Regions from separate parts of the Pseudoalteromonas fenneropenaei genome, predicted to be linked through region 1. Evidence: riboswitches for the same ligand, from Rfam matches in the RefSeq annotation. Region 1 holds a riboswitch; the other holds the start of a gene.
What was found. Region 1 has a riboswitch for cobalamin ahead of ACFOEE_RS12910 (ABC transporter ATP-binding protein). Riboswitches for the same ligand answer to the same signal wherever they lie in the genome.
Positions count from the first base shown of each region.

Region 2: linked by a shared signal. The riboswitch ahead of ACFOEE_RS13670 (TonB-dependent receptor domain-containing protein) and the one ahead of ACFOEE_RS12910 (ABC transporter ATP-binding protein) in region 1 are both predicted to bind cobalamin.

Region 1 covers NZ_JBHRSD010000022.1:79,010-84,611, reverse strand. The annotation lists gene nqrF (NADH:ubiquinone reductase (Na(+)-transporting) subunit F) at 1-842, shown strand, start outside; gene ACFOEE_RS12925 (FAD:protein FMN transferase) at 979-2,007, shown strand; gene nqrM ((Na+)-NQR maturation NqrM) at 2,140-2,352, shown strand; gene ACFOEE_RS12915 (histidine phosphatase family protein) at 2,402-2,998, shown strand; cobalamin riboswitch at 2,999-3,184, shown strand; gene ACFOEE_RS12910 (ABC transporter ATP-binding protein) at 3,397-4,206, shown strand; gene ACFOEE_RS12905 (FecCD family ABC transporter permease) at 4,203-5,198, shown strand; gene cobT (nicotinate-nucleotide--dimethylbenzimidazole phosphoribosyltransferase) at 5,195-5,602, shown strand, end outside.
Region 2 covers NZ_JBHRSD010000023.1:87,506-93,107, reverse strand. The annotation lists gene thiI (tRNA uracil 4-sulfurtransferase ThiI) at 1-430, shown strand, start outside; gene ACFOEE_RS13685 (ketopantoate reductase family protein) at 502-1,410, opposite strand; gene ACFOEE_RS13680 (VanZ family protein) at 1,388-1,750, opposite strand; gene ACFOEE_RS13675 (YajQ family cyclic di-GMP-binding protein) at 1,893-2,375, shown strand; cobalamin riboswitch at 2,472-2,647, shown strand; gene ACFOEE_RS13670 (TonB-dependent receptor domain-containing protein) at 2,684-4,528, shown strand; gene msrA (peptide-methionine (S)-S-oxide reductase MsrA) at 4,644-5,174, opposite strand; gene ACFOEE_RS13660 (efflux RND transporter permease subunit) at 5,186-5,602, opposite strand, start outside.

The DNA of each region.
Region 1 (5,602 bases):
GTGTTAAAAAGTGGGAATGTACGGTTATCTCTAACGATAACAAAGCAACGTTCATTAAAGAGCTTAAGCTTGCGATTCCTGATGGCGAAAGCGTACCGTTCCGTGCTGGTGGTTACATTCAAATCGAAGCGCCAGCGCATCACGTTAAATACGCTGATTACGATATTCCAGAACAATACCGTGGCGATTGGGAACGTTTTGGCTTCTTCAAACTAGAGTCTAAAGTTGATGAGCCAACCATTCGTGCATACTCTATGGCGAACTACCCAGAAGAGTTCGGTATCATCATGCTGAACGTACGTATTGCGACGCCACCGCCAAACAACTTGACTTTGCCATGTGGTAAAATGTCTTCGTACATTTGGTCACTCAAAGCAGGCGATAAAGTGACAATTTCTGGTCCATTCGGTGAGTTCTTCGCGAAAGACACTGATGCAGAAATGATCTTCGTCGGTGGTGGTGCTGGTATGGCGCCAATGCGTTCACATATTTTCGACCAGTTAAAGCGTCTTAAGTCTAAGCGTAAGATGTCTTTCTGGTACGGTGCTCGTTCTAAGCGTGAAATGTTCTATGTGGAAGATTTCGACGGCTTGGCAGCTGAGAACGACAACTTCGTTTGGCACGTAGCCTTGTCAGATCCTCAACCAGAGGACAACTGGACTGGTTACAAAGGCTTTATCCACAACGTATTGTTTGAACAATACCTACGTGACCATGAAGCGCCAGAAGATTGTGAGTTCTACATGTGTGGACCTCCGATGATGAACGCGGCCGTTATCAACATGCTGAAAAACTTAGGTGTTGAAGACGAGAACATCCTTCTGGATGACTTTGGTGGTTAATCCATCAATATGCAGCAAGTAATTTATGCATAATTAGAACCCTGCGGTGTAAACCGTAGGGTTCTTTTTTATTGGTGAGATGAATTAGTGTATTACCCTTTCCCTCAAATGCAGGGAAAGCTGTTTAGGATGAATAATGAATACCCGACAACTTAGATTGCCCTTAATTGCAGCGACTTTATTTTCTGTGCTATTGACGGCATGTAATCCCGCGATAAACAATACAAGCATGTTAGAGATCCATGGTAAAACCATGGGTACCACTTATAGTATTAAAGTGTTTCCTGGTGACATAGATTTGACCAGTTCAAGCCTTCAAGCAGAAGTTGATGAGGCGTTATTGGAAGTCAATCAATCGATGTCAACCTATATCCCCGATTCTGAGATCAATCAGTTTAATAGCCTACCTGCAGACGAAGTGATGGCGATAAGCGAAGATTTTCGTAAAGTCGCGGCCGAGTCTATTCGCATCGGTGAATCGACAAAAACGTTAGACGTGACTATGGGGCCATTGATTGATTTGTGGGGTTTTGGTCCAGACAAACGTCCAACCAAACGCCCATCTCAAGAGCAGCTTGACGATATGTTAATGCGTATTGGGGTTGATAAGCTGGTGCTGAGTGAGCAAGGTCTGAGCAAGACAATAGATGGTTTGCGGGTAACTTTCTCAGCGACTGCCAAAGGCTATGGCATTGATAAAGTGGCTGAGCTAATTGAGCAGCATGGTATTAAAAATTATATGGTGGAAATTGGTGGTGAGCTGCGCGTTGCTGGTGACAAAGCCGGTGTTGAGCCTTGGCGCATTGCCATTGAGCAGCCAGATGCCCCTATGGGACAGCGCCAAGTACACCGTGTCGTTGAACCTGGCACTAATGGTATTGCGACGTCTGGCGATTATCGTATTTTCTACGAAATGGATGGCGAGATTTATACCCATTTAATTGACCCTGCCACGGGCATGCCAATTAAACATGACTTGGTTTCGGTCACTGTGCTGCATCCTTCGGCAATGACCGCAGATGGACTAGCTACCGCACTGACGGTCATGGGGATGGAAAAAGCACAGGCTTATGCTATCGAGCACAATTTACCTGTGTACTTAATGAGTAAAACGCCAACGGGTATTCAAACTTGGTCAAGCCCAGCATTTGCGCCATATCTCTAGGCTGCATCTGCTAACTGGGAATTTGCGTTCGGTCACGCGCTTATGGTGGTGAGCAATCCGTAAGCGCGTTATAATATCGTCAATTCGTCACCACTCAGCGTGCTGAGCTTCGCTTTTTATAGGGTTATAACCATGTCTGTATTTATTCTTACTTTTGGTTTGCTGATTTTGATTGCAGCGGCGATGGCCGTCGGCGTAATTGTACAAAAGAAATCCATGGCCAGTAGCTGTGGTGGCTTAGGTTCAATGGGCATTGACAAAGTGTGCGATTGCGATGACCCATGTGATAAGCGCAAAAAGCGCTTAGCCAAAGAGCAGATGTGGAAAGATAACCAAATTCTGTAAGACCAATGCGAGCTCAGGCTCGCATTGTCGTTTCATACATCCGACCACCATGACTTTAACCCTGCATTTTCTACGCCATGCAAAACCCGCTTTAACGGGAGTACTGTTAGGCCGTACTGACTGCGCTTTAGCGCCGCTCCATTTTTCAGCTGGCAGCATGGTGGATGTGAACAAACTGACACGCATTTACAGCTCCCCTTTACTACGTTGCCAGCAAACCGCCACGCCGTTTGCTGAGCAAAGCCTGTGTCCGGTTGAAGTGGCGGCGGCATTGCGTGAAATGGATTTTGGCGTGTGGGACGGTAAACCGTATGAACAACTTTGGCAACGTACCGAGGAGGGCGCACAGATTGGGGACTTTTGGCAAGACCCTTGGGCATATACGCCGCCGCAAGGCGAAACAATGGAAACATTTCATGCCAGAGTTGTGCAATGGTGGCAAAGCGTGCTTGCTCAGCCTTGCGTGGGGGAGTGGTTGATTGTTAGCCATGCCGGTGTGATGAAAATTCTGCTATTGGCTATCTTCGGGAATATGCGTCCCAGTGGTGAGCAGCTAGCTGCGATTGAATTTTCCTATTTGTGCGGTTTTAAGGTTGAAGTCTATTTTGACGAACAAGTAAAAGCTTGGCCGAAAGTTGTGTTTTAGCCGTCTAGACTTCATAATAGCGCCACTAATTGCAATGGCATTCCCTGGGAATGAGGTGCTAGTCCTCAACTGTCCCCGCAACTGTGATACTGTTCCAAACTTGCGATGTTCTGCTATACCGCTGGGTAAGCTGAATCAAATGTTTGAGGTTAAGTCAGATACTAGGGCTATTGCAACGAGCTTGAGCGGGCGCACTCAAGTGGCAACAAATATTCATATTGTGGTGAGGCGTAACATGCCGTACCACAATCAAATTAAACCTTAGGTATAAGTGCCTATGGTTGATTTAGTCGTCGCGCCTATTTACTGATATAACCCCTTAAATTGTTGAATTTGCTTGGCGATGCTGATACTCAGTATTGCCGCAAAGCCGCTTGTAAGGGTAAACCTGAGGTACTATGAGCGCAGCTATTTACCCTCCGTTATTAAGCGTTGATGCGGTTTGTGTCAGTCGTGCCAACAAGGCTATCCTGCAAAACGTGAGCTTTCACCTTCAAGCTGGCGAATTTGTTGGTTTACTTGGCCCAAATGGGGCGGGTAAGTCGACGTTATTACGCTGCTTGTATCGTTATTTGCAACCTGATAGTGGTGAGATCTGCTGGCAAGATCAGGCCATTCATACGTTATCGCTCAAATACTATGCCCAGCAAGTGGCGGTGGTACTGCAAGAAGTCAGCAATGATTTTAATCTTGCCCTGTTTGATGTGGTCGCCATGGGGCTTACTCCCCATAAAAGCTTGTTTGCCACGCAATCCCAAGCTGATAAAAGCCACATTGATGCTGCGATTGCTGCTATTGGTCTAAGCGACAAAGCGCAGCAAAGTTACAATAGTTTATCGGGGGGCGAGCGACAGCGGGTGATGATAGCCAAAGCTATGGTACAAAGCCCACAGTTACTTATCATGGACGAACCAACCAGTCATTTAGATGTGAAATATCAAATTCAAATTATGGAGCTAGCAAAAAGTATGGGCGTGACTGTGCTTGCTTCTTTTCACGATTTAAATCTTGCTGCGGCAGTTTGTGACAGGCTATTAGTGATGAAGAGCGGCAAACTGGTGGCCGATGGTACCCCTATCGCGATTCTCGATGAAACCCTGCTGAGCGACGTATTTGCAGTATGCGCTGAAGTCACCGAGGTGCCTTGCCCGATGAGTAAAGACAAACGTATTCCCCATATTCGTTATTTCTATGGCTATCAGCAATGAAAAACAGCGTAATCTTAGGGTCACTGTGCTCGTTCTTATTGGTCAGTTTATTGGCTGCGTTAGCCATTGGTGCGGTCACTATTCCCGCGCAGGATGTCATCACTGCGTTATGGCAATACGATGCGCAAAATCTGTTGCATAAAATCGTCCTTGAACTGCGTTTACCGCGGGCCATTTTGGCTTTTACTGCTGGGGCAGGTCTGGCTCTAGCAGGTATGATGTTGCAAACCGTTACCCGTAACCCTTTGGCGGACCCCTATTTATTTGGGATCTCGTCCGGCGCGTCATTTGGCGTGGTGGTGTTATTTGCCGCGACGGGTTTACATACCGGTTTGTGGTTATCGGGCGCGGCATTTTTAGGCAGTGTGTTGGCAATGAGTTTGTTGCTATTGCTTGCGGCCAGTACCCGCAACCCTAGAGTCGAAACCTTGCTGCTTGCTGGGGTGGCGTTGTCCTTTTTATTCAGCGCCTTGACCAGTCTGCTGTTGTATTGGTGCGATCCAGAAGCCATTTCTGCAATTCTATTTTGGAGTTTAGGCAGTTTTTCACGCGCCTCATGGAACTGGTTATGGTTGCCCTGTTTAACTGTAGGGCTGGTTGCAGGAGCATTGCTGTTACTACGCCGTCCGCTAAACGCACTCTTACTGGGGGATGAAGGCGCCACTACGTTAGGGGTGAATGTGCCAAAACTGCGCATTACTGTATTGTTACTTAGCTCGTTAGTCACAGCGGTGTTAGTGGCGGGCTGCGGTGGGATTGGCTTTGTTGGCTTAATGATCCCACATATGGTGCGGTTTTTCTTATCGCAGGCGAAAGTGATAGGGGTGGTCGCGACTGCTTTAGTGGGGGGCTTGTTTATGTTGTGGGTCGATATTGCCGCCCGCACGCTGCTCGACAATCAAGAGCTGCCCATCGGAGTGATCACCTCCTCCATCGGCAGTGTGTTTTTCTTAGCTTTATTACTGCTTAAAAATCGGGGAACGCGCTCGTGAATGAGGTCCGTTTTAAAATTCAACCACTCAAGCATAGTGCAAAGAGTGCCATTAGCACCCGTATTGCGCAAAAAACCAAACCTTTGGGAGCGCTTGGTAAACTTGAAGCACTGGCACAGCAACTGGCGGAAGTGTTAACTGTAGATGCAAAGCAACCTATCTTATTGCAACAACCCGTGCTGACAGTGTTTGCTGGCGACCATGGCATTGCCACCGAAGGGGTGTCGATAGCCCCCAGTGAAGTGACAGGCCAGATGGTGGCAAACTTCGCAAATGGTGGAGCTGCCATTAATGTATTTTGTCGGCAATTGGGGTGGCAGTTACAAGTGGTGGATTGCGGTATTTTGCAACCGCCAGCTGCGCATTTAGCGGTGATCAGTCAGCGTCTTGGTAGCTCAACAGCA
Region 2 (5,602 bases), on a different contig from region 1:
CGTGATCTCGAAAAAGCCTAACGTAAAAACTAAGCTTGAAAGCATAGTTGCGGAAGAACAAAAGTTCGACTTTGATATCCTCAACACTGTCGTGGCGAATGCCAAAGTCATGGATATTCGTGATATCGAAGTAGAAGCAAAACAGGAAGTGAAAGAAGCTGAGTCAGTGTCTGCCTTACCACCAGGGGCTGTGGTGCTAGATATTCGTTCCCCAGAGGAAGAGGATGCAGCGCCACTTGAGCTTGATGGTATTGCTGTGAAACACCTGCCATTCTTCCGTTTAGCCACCCAGTTTGGCGATTTACCGCAGGATGTGGAATATTACCTGTACTGCCAAAAAGGCGTGATGAGTCAGCTTCAAGCGTTGATCTTACACGAAAAAGGCTTCAACAACGTGAAGGTTTATAAGCCTGCAAAAAACCAAGCTTAAACTGCGAAAAAGGCGCCACTGGCGCCTTTTTGCATTTTAATGGGTAGGTTTACAGCTTAATGCGCGGCGCTTTACACTTGGCTCAGTGCCTCAATTTCAGTTAGCAGCTTGGCATTAAACGGGGTAGGGTAATGATGCTTTTTGCCAAGCGCAACAATATAGCCGCAAATCGCCGTGATTTCAGTTTGCCGACCCAGGCTTATATCTTGCAGCATTGACGAGCGATTGGCGGCAGTTTGTTGCATCACTAAATAGGCTTGATTTAAGGCATCTGCCAGCACACAGCGATAGCCTTCCAAAGCGGCTAAATGTACAGCTTCATTCAATAAGCCAATGACTGTGGTGGCATATTTTGGTGCGCGCAGTTGGCCATTACAGACTTGGTCGCGGGCAGTAAGCGGATTGATAGCAATATTAACAAAAAGCTTTTGCCAGCGTATTTGCGCAATATTGTGATGCCAGTGCGCATCCACAATACTGGTCAAACAGGCATCAACTAGTGGGCAACGAGACTGTGCTGCAGACGTTATCGCACCTAACCAAGTACGGCCAACACCACGATGCACCACATGCTGAGGGCCTTTTAAATAAGCACCTTGAGAAGTGGTCGCAAAGTAGAGTTTGTGCTGTGGGGTCAATGTTGCGCTAAATGCGCTGAGATCAGACATGCCATTATGGCTAATCACAATGCTCGCGGCTGGATGCAGATAAGGGCGCAGCTGAGCTAGCGCCTCAGGTAATTGATAGGCTTTGACGCACACCAATACAAAACGCAAGCTGCTAGGGACTAAGGTCGCAAACGTCGCATTTTTGATAGTTTGCGTGCTGATTTCAGTTTGCCATTCGTAAAGCCAAGCTTTAGTGCTTGGCTTGCGGGTGATAACTGTAACTTGGTGGTCTCGACTCAGGGCTTTGGCAAATAGCTGCCCAATCGCACCTGCGCCTAAAATTGCGATGTCAAGCGGTGCGTTTACGGACATATTTGCGCCACACAAAATAACCCGCAAAGTAGCTTAGCGCCCCTAAGCAGTCGGCATAAAAGTCATATAACGATGCTTGGCGATGTGGCACCATTGATTGCAATACTTCAATCCCAGCACCATAACCGGCGAGCATCAGCAAGTGCAGCCATACAGGTAAACGAAAGGCGTGATGTAACACAAAAGCGAGGCCAAAAAAGATTAGAAAATGGGCAACTTTGTCAGCGTTAGCAAAAGTAATTACGCTGCTGTTCACTTCTTTGACGAATAATGCAGTACAGGCTATCAGACATCCTAACAACATGATTTGATAAACGCGCCGTGTCACTTCTCTTTCCATTTCTACCACTTTAGTGTGGCGAGTATACCATCGAATTCTAGATACAACATGAATAATTCCGACCGTGATAAAATTGTCATGGCCTTTCCCTAAACTCAAGATTGGCTGGTATACTAGGGCTAAGCAATTTGAGGAGAAAAGTATGCCTTCTTTTGACATTGTGTCAGAAATTGAAATGACTGAAGCGAAAAACGCGGTTGAAAACGCAGCGCGTGAATTAGAAACCCGTTATGACTTCCGTGGTGTTACTGCGTCGATTGAGTTGGACGAGAAAGAAGTGGTGCTAAAAGGTGAAGCTGAGCATCAATTATTGCAGTTGTTTGATATTTTAGTCAGCAAAGCAGCAAAACGCGGATTAGACGTAGCCTGCTTTGATTTGCAAGATGTGGTGCATTCTGGCCGTACTTACTCTCGTAAAGTGGTGTTAAAGCAAGGCATCGACAAAGATATGGCGAAGAAAATCACTAAGCTTATCAAAGAGTCTAAGCTTAAAGTGCAATCTAGCATTCAAGGTGAAGAAATACGCGTGACGGGTAAAAGCCGTGACGACCTGCAACAAGTGATGCAATTAGTGCGTACTGCTGAATTAGGCCAACCTTTCCAATTTAAAAACTTCCGCGATTAATTTGCTTCAGAAAGCGATGATATTAGCGTACAAAAGGTGCTTTGGCACCTTTTGGCTTTCTAGACGTCCATTGACTTTTGTGTGCTAAATTCGCACAATAGCGCCTCGTTTCAAGGTGCTTAGATGACGGGGTGAGGAAAACCCAGCGCTAAGATAATCGGGAAGCTTGGTGCGGTGCTTAGGAAGCCCCAATGCCAACACTGCCCCCGCAACGGTAATTAAAGGGTTTTGCCTTTAAGAGTCCGGAGACCGGCCTTGAATTGTCATTCACATCATGCTTGTGCGGTGGGCGCAGGTCAGGGGAAATCATGCTAAATAAATCTCTGCTTTGCAGTGCAATCGCTGCGGCACTTTCGTTTTCTGCGTTGGCAGATAATTCATCAACATCTTTAGAGCGCATCACGGTTACTGCGAATAAAATTGCGCAACCGCTAAATCAAGTCCTCGCGTCAGTTACTGTCATTGAGCGTGTGGAGATTGAGCAAAGTGGTGCGGCCGATTTAGTCACTGTGCTGCAAACGCAAGCGGGTTTTCAAGTTAATGCCAATGGCGGTTTAGGTCAAAATGCGGGCGTATCACTACGTGGCGCCAGCACGCGCCACACACTTGTGTTGTTAGACGGGGTACGGGTTGGCTCGGCCACCTTAGGCTATAAAACGCTAGCGAATATCCCGCTTAACAGTATTGAACGTATTGAAGTGGTGAAAGGCTCACGCGCTGCGGTGTATGGTTCAGATGCGTTGGCGGGTGTTATTAACATCATCACTCGTAACGCAGTCGGTGGTCAAATTGATATTGCCATTGGTTCAGATAGCTACCGCAGTGCGGACTTGGCAACAGGTACGCAAATTGGTGGTTTGGCCTTAGCCTTTAACGCGGGTTATCAAAAAACCGATGGTTTTGATGTATTGCAAACCAAGCAACCAGATGAAGACGGTTATGAAAACGTCAACGTGGGCTTTAATGCAGCTTATCAAGATGAACAGCTTGGCGATTTTAAAGCTATGCTACAGCGTAGCCAAGGTGAAGCCTATTACGACAGTGGTTTTGGTTCTGCGGATACGGAAATCTACAAAGGTGAGTTTACCAATCAAGTATGGGCGTTGGGCTGGCAAAAAGCGCTGCTAGAAAATCTTACCGTGAGTGCGACACTAAGTCGTGCAACCGATGAATCAGATGATGTTGGCGAAGGATACACGTCAGAATTTTATACTGAGCGGAAAAGCCAAGATTTATTAGTGCAATATAGCCCCCTCACGGCACTCAATACTTTGCTTGGTTATAGCAAAGTAACTGAAGATGTCGGTGGTTCTTCAACTGCTTATGATGTGACCGAGCGCGACCTTGAAGCATGGTTTGCTGGGGCGACCTATGAGTACCAAGCTTGGCTTGCGGAAGCCGTAGTACGTGAAGAACATAATTCGCAGTATGGTAACGAGTTTACTTACAGCACAGCGCTAGGCTATCGTGTGAATGAGCTACTGACCGTGCGCGCGTCGCAAAATACCGGTTTTAAAGCGCCGACTTTTAACGATTTGTATTATCCAAATTCAGGCAATTTAGCACTGCGCCCAGAAAGCTCAACCAATCAGGAGTTAGGTTTAACTTTAGCGCGTGACGATGTGTCTTTGACTTTGGCGGTATTTAGAACCGACTACGAAGATAAAATTGCTTGGGCGCCTTCTGCTGGTAACCCAAATAAATGGCTGCCATCGAATGTCAACCAAGCACGTCATGAAGGGTTTGAACTGACGCAGCAACACAGCTTCTACGGTTATAAATCAACTTGGAACTATACCTATCTTGATGCCAAAGACTTAGATAACAGCAAAGCACTGAACTATGTCTCTAAGCACAGTGCAAACTGGGCGCTTAGCAAAGAGTGGCAAGATTGGCGCGTTGGTGGTGAGTGGCAATTGCGTGGAAAACGCGAAGGTAAATATACCCAATTGCCGTCGTACGCGTTGTTTAACTTAGTGACAGGGTACACGCTTTCTGAAGGTTTTGTGTTGACGCTCCGTGTTGAGAATCTCTTTGACCGCGACTATCAAGGGGTAGATGCGGGTGTAAAAGTGTTTGGCGATCCAAGCTCAGTATTTTATTACAACACTCCTGGTCGCCGTGCTTACTTAAGCTTTAACGCTGAATTTTAAGTGATTGCTTAGGGTTGAATGAAAAATGCCGCTCATTTGAACGGCATTTTTTTTCATTTTGACCGTGCCATGGGGCGGCGCCTGTGACTAGCATCTGGCAGCTAGTGCTCAGGTGTTAGTCTAAGTAGTCAGCAAAATACTCGCTAAATTTAGCCAGTTTAGGGGCTATCATGACACTACAATAGCCTTGATTTGGGTTCAGGTTAAAATAATCCTGATGATAATTTTCTGCACAATAATAGGTATCTGCTGGACTAACTTCGGTCACGATAGGTGCGGCATACTCGCTTTGTAATGCACCTATCAAATCAAGTGCAGCTTGCTGCTGTGTCTCATCATGATAAAACACCACACTACGATATTGCGTACCAACGTCGTTGCCTTGACGGTTCAATTGCGTCGGATCATGTAGTGCAAAAAACATCTTCAGCAACTCGGTAAAACTAATCACACTCGCATCAAAGCTAAGTTGTACCACCTCAGCATGACCGGTTAAACCACTACAGACGGCTTTGTAGCTTGGATTGGCGATACTGCCACCCATATAGCCGGATGATACGTGGCTTACTCCTTTGACGCGACGAAACGCCGCGTCAATACACCAAAAACACCCGCCGCCAAACGTGGCTGTGCTGTACTGGCTCATATAACTCTTCCTTATAGTGGATGGTGATCATCCTGCTCTTGCAGACGTTTGGCCAAAAATTCTGGCGATTGAGTACCACGCGCAAGTGCCATATAGGCGCAAGGTACTACAAATAACGTTAGCAAGGTTGCGACACTCACGCCAGCAAAAACTACTACACCTATGACCATACGGCTTTCTGCGCCGGGACCGGTGGCCAAAACTAGCGGAATGGCACTCATCACTGTGGTCAGCGAAGTCATAATAATAGGTCGCAAACGTTGTGCTGCCGCAGTGATCACCGCTTCTTTAAATGCCATGCCGCGGTCTCGTAACTGGTTGGCAAATTCGACAATCAAAATACCGTTTTTGGCACTTAAACCTATCAGCATGACAATACCGATTTGGCTGTAGATATTAAGCGTATTATCTGTAGCGTAAAGGCCAAG